2 regions of the Arthrobacter sp. UYNi723 genome follow, and region 1 is predicted to be linked to the other one. Evidence: predicted binding sites of a transcription regulator. Region 1 holds the regulator's gene; the other holds the start of a gene.
What was found. The regulator Rex, encoded in region 1, represses fermentation and respiration genes when NADH is low (regulators of the CRP and FNR family bind a similar motif). The targets are predictions, from matches to a motif close to CTTGTGAANNNNTTCACAAG.
Positions count from the first base shown of each region.

Region 1 (3,602 bases):
TAAGACCCGTCACCAGCGCCGCAATAAGAAGTAGAGATACTTCGACAAGCGTGAAATGCCCGTTGCCTTCCCGGCAGCGGGCATTTTGTTTTCGTCGCGTGCCAGCGGCTGTGCCTCGCCGTCGCTTAGACACGTCCGAAAGGCGCTCCTACGGTCGCTGAGCGACCTTCGTCCCGCGTTCGGCCGCGATGCGCTCCTACGCGAGGCGCAGCAGCTGGCGGGCCGGGTCCTAGATGCGGGGGCCGCGCATCCGGGAGTATCCGCGCCAGAGACCGTACACGGCGCCGCCGGCCGTTGCTGCCTTGAGCCCCAGGGTGGCGGCGCGGCGGCCGGAACGGAAGTCGTAGACCGGCCAGTTGTTGTCCCGCGCGTGGCGGCGGAGCCTGGCATCGGGGTTGATGGCTACCGGGTGCCCCACCAGGGACAGCAGCGGGATGTCATTGTATGAGTCGCTGTAGGCCCAGCACCGCTTGAGGTCCAGGTCTTCGGCGTGGGCCAGGGCCTGCACTGCCACTGCCTTGGCGGAACCGTGCAGGATGTCGCCCACCAGCCGGCCGGTGTACATGCCGTCGGCAACCTCGCCCACGGTGCCCAAGGCTCCGGTCAGGCCGAGCCTGGTGGAAATTACCGCGGCAACCTCGATGGGGGTTGCGGTAACCAGCCAGACCCGCCGGCCCACGCGGAGGTGCTGCTGCGCCAGTGCCTTGGCGCCGGGCCAGATCCTCGACGCGATCATTTCGTCGTAGACCTCTTCGCCCAGGGCCTTGACGTCTTCCACAGTGATTCCCGCGGCGAGGGTGAGGGCGGAGTCGCGGACAGCATGGACGTCGTCCATGTTCTCGCCGCGCGCCACAAATTTGAACTGCTTCCACGCGAACCCCGCAGCCTGCGTCAGGGTGAAGGCGCCGCGTTGGTGCATCTTGCGGGCAACGTGGAAGAGGCTGGCGCCCTTCATGAGGGTGTTATCGACGTCGAAGAAGGCGGCCTCGCCGGTCTGCATCAACGCATCCGGCTGGGTCACCACAGCGACGTACTTCTCCTCGGGCATGTCCACGAGTCTAGTCAATACTCGGTGGCCAGGATTTCAGTGCCAGCGTGAGTGCCAGTGCCCGCCCGGATACCCGCGTCGCCGTACGCCCGGCCGTCGGCCGCTGTCCTCTGCCCTGTTTTCCGCCCAGAAGGGCGATACGGTTAATGCATGGCTAAACCCGAGGTAGTCCTCATCACCAAAGCAGACTGTCACCTGTGCGCAGGGGCGCGCGACGCCGTCGGACGCGTTACTGCCTCGCTGGGACTCGGGTGGACGGAACAGCAGGTGGACGAGCTGCCGGAACTGCGTGAGCGGTATGCGGAGGAAATCCCCGTGGTCCTGGTGGATGGAATCCAACGCGATTTCTGGAAGATCGACGAAGCCCGGCTGGAGCGCGTCCTCCAACGCGCCATGGCCCAATAGGAAAGCGGCCTCGCAGAAATGACACCGGCTTTGTTGGCACCAGCGGCGGGGCTCTAGAGTGGAGTCACGACGCGATGGGATGGAGGGGATAGTGACTTCACTGGATTCATCTCCGCAGGCTGTCCAAGGTGCAGAAACTGGCCACAGTACACAGCCTGTCCACGGGGCACAGCCTGTCCACGGTACAGAGGCCGCCAAGCAAATACCGCCCGCAGCAGTGGCCCGGTTGACCATCTACCTGCGCGCCCTTAACACGCTGCTGTCCGACGGCGTCGAACGGGTATCTTCGGAATCGCTGGCGGAAGCGTCAGGCGTGAGCTCGTCAACCCTGCGCAAGGACCTTTCCTATGTGGGTTCCTACGGCACGCGCGGAGTGGGCTACGAAGTGCAGTACCTGAGCCGTCACATCTCCGCGGCCTTGGGACTGACCCACGACTGGAAGGTCGCCATTGTTGGCGCGGGTAACCTCGGCAAAGCCCTGGCCCGTTACGGCGGCTTCGAGTCCCGCGGTTTTGATGTGGTGGCAATTTTCGACGCCGACCAGATGGTGGTGGGCAATGAGGTGGGCTGGCTGCGCGTCAGCGACGCTGCGGACATGGAGGCCGTGTTGCAGCGGACGGGCGCCAACATGGTGGTCCTGGCACTTCCGGCCCACGTGGCGCAGGCCGTGTGCGACCGCGTGGTGGCGGCGGGTGTCCACAGCATCCTGAGCTTCGCCCCCGTTATGCTGCAGGTCCCCGAGGGCGTCAACCTCCGCAAGGTGGATATGGCCACCGAACTGCAGATCCTCGCCTATCACGCACAACGGGCGCAGACCCCGGACCAGACCGCCTAGTTCGTCGGCGGCTGATGGGGCCCACGCCCGTTAGGGTGTGGATGCGACTCGTTGGTGCTACTGCCCGTAGGGGTTTCCAGGCGTGGTGCCCGGGGCGCCGTACGGGTTAGCGAACGGCTGCTGCTTGCGGAAGTAAGGTGCCGCGGCCGGCAGGTAGAGCAGCACGATCGCTGCGATCCCGGCCAGCGTCCCCACGGTTCCAAGGCTCGGTGGTCCGAAGAGGCCGAAAATGGACAGTGCCGCGAAAACCGTACCGAGGATGCGGGCCCAGTTCTTGCCCTTACGGACGAAGAACGCCACCAGCGCGTACAACCCAGCGCCGATGATGGCGAAGACCACGAGCGACCCGGCGAGGACACCCTTGAAATCGTCGAAGGCAAACTCCGTGCCGGAAGCGCCACCGCTGCGCATGGCGTCTTCGAAGGCGCGGCGCATCGCCGGGTCATCGAGCATGCCAATGCCCATCAGCAGGCTGATGACATACACAACACCCGCGCCAATCAGCAGCCAGAACGAGATATTGACCAGCTGGGGAACCCCGTTGGATCCCGTGGCCTGCGGCTGCTCGGACGGGTACTGCGCGTAAGGGGACTGCCCGTACGGCTGCTGGCCATAGGGCGGAGGCGTGGGCTGGCCGAACTGCGGCGGGTTGTTCTGGCCATACTGCTGGGCGTTCTGCCCGTACCGGGGTGCCGGGGGAGTCTGCTGGCCATACTGCGGGGCGTTTTGCCCGTACTGTGGTGCCGGCGGTGTGGGCTGCCCGAACTGCGGGCTGTTCTCGCCGTAGCGGGGCGCTGGCGGCTGGTTGCCGGGCTCGGGCTCGTTCGGGACGGGAGGCGGGACAGGCGTGCTCATGAGCGGTCCTTTGCAGGTCGGATGTCAGTTCGGCTGCTGGGTGCAGTCCAACTGGCCTGCCCCCAGTACGGCTTACTTCCCACCGTACCCCCGGCGGGTGCCGCGGGGGATCATTCCGGAGAGGTATTCCCACAGAACTCAGCGGGGTCGCGCAAGACTGTGTTTCTACTGGATCCGGTCTACGCGCGGCCCTTGACGGCGTTGAACCAGGCCTGCGAGTTCGGCAGCCACATGAGCACCGTTGCCGCGGCGCTGATGAGGAAGCCCAGCCAGTTGTTGCCGATGCCTTGGCCCATGCCGCCGCCGCCCACGCTGCCGCCAAGCACGGCGAGCACCAGCGAAACGCCGGCCACGATGGTGAGCGCAAGGCGCGCCCATTCCTTGCCCTCCTTCATCTTCAGGACCAGGACAATCTGGGCCGCCGCCAGGGCCAGTGCCACCAGCACCAAAACGAGGACC
Region 1 is NZ_JBSRZM010000008.1:85,564-89,165, forward strand. Features, by position in the region: gene ACVWY0_RS08500 (30S ribosomal protein bS22) at 1-34, shown strand, start outside; gene ACVWY0_RS08505 (HAD family hydrolase) at 230-1,048, opposite strand; gene ACVWY0_RS08510 (glutaredoxin family protein) at 1,199-1,453, shown strand; gene ACVWY0_RS08515 (redox-sensing transcriptional repressor Rex) at 1,545-2,288, shown strand; gene ACVWY0_RS08520 (hypothetical protein) at 2,346-3,143, opposite strand; gene ACVWY0_RS08525 (hypothetical protein) at 3,323-3,602, opposite strand, start outside.

Region 2 (3,602 bases), on a different contig from region 1:
AACAGGTCGCCTCCCGCATCGAACGCGACGAAGCCCGGCTCAACAGCGGAACGGGGCTGTCAAAGGACCTCGTGGCCCTGCAGAAGGACATCGCGTCACTGAACAGGCGCCGCTCCGACCTTGAGGACGTGGAGCTGGAAGTTCTGGAACGCCTGGATTCCCTGCGCGAACGTCAGGCTGCCCAGCAGCTGATCGTGGACAACGTCCAGGGCTCGTTCGGCGGCATCCGCGCCGAACTCGATGAAGCCCTGGCCGAAGTGGCCGCTGAAGCGACCGTTGTCCGCGGCAAGCGCGCCGAATTCGCTGCAGGACTCGACGCCGGGATGCTGGCTGTCTACGAAAAGACGCTGGCAAAGCGGGGAGTGGGCGCCGCCCGGTTGTTCCACGGAACCTCTGAAGCCTCCGGCATGAAGTTGAGCCCCGGAGACCTCGCAGAGATCAAGGCCGCCGCCGAAGACGACATTGTGTTCTGCCCGGACTCCGGCGCCATCCTGGTGCGCTCCGCCGAGTGGAACACCCCCGCCCCAACTGCCTAGCAGACCATGTAAGTAGCGCTAACTGTCGTTTTGAACGTTCAAAACGACAGTTAGCGCTACCTAGTTGGGAAGGATGATGTTCAGCGCGTGCGGTTTCCGCGCTGAACCGTCAACCAACTCCGCGTCCCATTTTTCGCGAGTGGCCTTCAGCAGCTGTACCGGGGTCTGCGGGGCGTTGCCGCGGCGGGCCAGCAGGTGCCGTGCCAGCTCGCCGCGCGTGTGTTTCGCGAAGTGGCTGACCACCTTGCGTACACCGCTGACCTCGGTGAATACGTTGACGGCCACCGTCTGAGCCGGCGGCGGTGCCCATGCCGCGGCATACGTGCTGGAGCGGCAGTCCACGAGCAGATGCCCGGACACGGACTCCGCGAGGGCTTCCGAAAGCTGCGGCTTCCAGAACGAGGCGAGCCGGCCGACGTCGGGCAGTGCCGTTCCCATCGACAGCCGGTAGGCGGGCACACTGTCGGCGAAGCGGATGGCACCCCACAGTGCCGAGATCACCAGCACCGAAACATCGGCCTTCCGGCGCTGCGCAGGCGTCAAGGTTTTGTAGCCGAGGGCGTCGTACAGAACGCCCGAATAGATCTGGTGCGCAGGAGCCGCCGGTTCGGCGTGGAGCCGGGTGTTGCGTTCGACGTCGTCCTGCAGCGAGGCGCCGACCCCCAGCAGCGCGAGGGCATCCTCATGCGCACTCACCGTCCCCAGCGCTTCCAGGACCTTGGCCCGGTAGGAGTTGAGTTCGGGAAAACTCAGTGACGGCCAGTCGACGGCGGACCCGCGGACTGCGGGGGTCTTGCCTTCGGAGGGGGGAAGCAGAATCAGCACCGTACGATCCTACCGGCGACGGAGGGGCCTCCTTCCGGCGGTAGACTGGCTGCGGATGGGTTGACCAGGCGGCCGCGCGTCACGCAAGTGGCTCGAGGAACGTCCGGGCTCCGCAGGGCAGGGTGGTGGGTAACGCCCACTCGGGGTAACCCGCAGGCCAGTGCCACAGAGAACAGACCGCCTGCGTCTTCCGGCAACGGAAGCTCAGCAGGTAAGGGTGAAACGGTGGTGTAAGAGACCACCAGCTTCCCGGGTGACCGGGAAGGCTAGGTAAACCCCACCCGGAGCAAGGCCAGACAGGACACGTTTGAGGGCTGCCCGCCCGAGTGTCCGGGTAGGCCGCTGGAGGGCGTCGGCAACGGCGTCCGTAGATGGATGGCCGCTACTCCCGCGCTGGTAACGGCACGGGAGCACAGAACCCGGCGTATCGGTCAACCCATCCAACCACCACCCCGGGCACCGACCCGCCCCGCATGTGAGTGATTTCACGCCGGTTGCGGCGGTCCGTGGTGTCGCTCCAGCCTAGAATAGAGAGCGAACGTAGAAGTTCTGCCGCCGGGTCTGCGTTCGCAGCCGGTGGCTTTTCTTTACGCTTCTCCACGGCACCCGGGATGGACCGCATCCTGCCGGTGCTAGAGCCCCTGGACAACATCAGGTGGCCGCCAACCGCGTACGACGACGTATGCGGCTGAACCGAGGAAGGTAGTTCTGTGAGCCAGACGTCAGATTCTTGTCTTGATACGTGGATGGGCCGGGAGGCTCTCGCCGAGGCCATGATTCCGGTGATTGGCCGGCTGTACCGCGAAAACAACGTGGTGACCAGCATTCACGGCCGCAGCCTGATCAACAAGTCCACCATGAACATCCTCAAGGCGCACCGTTTCGCCCGCCGCATGAGCAACACCGAGCTCCTGCTCGAAGAGACCGCACCGCTGCTGAACATCCTGGCTCAGCTGGAACTTGGTGCGGCGGCCATCGACGTCGCCCGCCTGGCAGAGAAGTTCAAGGCAGAAGGCGACGGCGCCACCCTGGAAGAGTTCCTCCGCGCCGAGCTTGCCGAGGTAGTCGGCAAGCGTGGCGGCGATGACCGCACCAGCACCGACGTCGTGCTGTACGGCTTTGGCCGGATCGGCCGGCTGCTGGCGCGCCTGCTCATCGAAAAGGCAGGCGGCGGCCACGGCCTGCGCCTGCGCGCCATCGTGGTGCGCCGCGGCTCGGACAAGGACCTCACCAAGCGCGCCAGCCTTCTGCGCCGCGACTCGGTCCACGGCTCCTTCGAGGGAACCATCCGTGTGGACGAAGCCGCCAACACCATCACCGCGAACGGTGTCCAGGTCCAGGTCATCTACTCGGAGAACCCCGCCACGATCGACTACACCGCCTACGGCATCCACAACGCCCTGGTGGTGGACAACACGGGCCGCTGGCGCGACGCTGAGGGCCTGTCGCAGCACCTGCAGAGCAAGGGCGTTGCCCGTGTCCTCCTGACAGCGCCGGGCAAGGGCGAACTGAAGAACATTGTGCACGGCATCAACCACGGCACCATCGAGGACTCGGACCAGATTGTGTCCGCAGCCTCCTGCACCACCAACGCCATCACGCCGGTCCTGAAGGCCATCAACGACAAGTTCGGTGTGATCCACGGCCACGTGGAGACGGTCCACTCCTTCACCAACGACCAGAACCTGATCGATAACTTCCACAAGGGCGACCGCCGGGGCCGCTCCGCCGCGCTGAACATGGTCATCACGGAAACCGGAGCGGCCACCGCTGTGGCGAAGGCGCTTCCCGAGCTGCTGGGCAAGCTCACGGGAAGTTCCATCCGGGTCCCCACGCCGGACGTCTCGCTGGCGATCCTGAACCTGAGCCTGGAGAACGGAACCACCAAGGATGAGGTGAACGATTACCTGCGCCAGATGTCCCTGCATTCGGACCTGCGCAAGCAGATTGATTACATCGATTCACCCGAGGTTGTTTCCACGGACTTCGTTGGCTCGCGCCGTGCCGGCATCGTGGACGGTCTCGCCACGATCTCCAATGACAAGAACGTCATCCTCTACGTCTGGTACGACAACGAGTTCGGCTACAGCTGCCAGGTAGTCCGGGTCATGGAAGAGATGGCCGGCGTCAACCCGCCGTCCTTCCCCGCCAAGGAAGCCGCTGCTGCCTTGGCCGCAATCGCCGTCTAGGCCGTTTGCGGGCTGGCTGCCCTACATTCCCGGCTGATTCGCTGGAATCAGC
Region 2 is NZ_JBSRZM010000021.1:10,955-14,556, forward strand. Features, by position in the region: gene ACVWY0_RS15660 (zinc ribbon domain-containing protein) at 1-536, shown strand, start outside; gene ACVWY0_RS15665 (YaaA family protein) at 597-1,361, opposite strand; RNA gene rnpB (RNase P RNA component class A) at 1,418-1,804, shown strand; gene ACVWY0_RS15675 (glyceraldehyde-3-phosphate dehydrogenase) at 2,072-3,550, shown strand.
Region 2: the regulator Rex is predicted to act here: its motif matches at 1,834-1,853, upstream of ACVWY0_RS15675 (glyceraldehyde-3-phosphate dehydrogenase).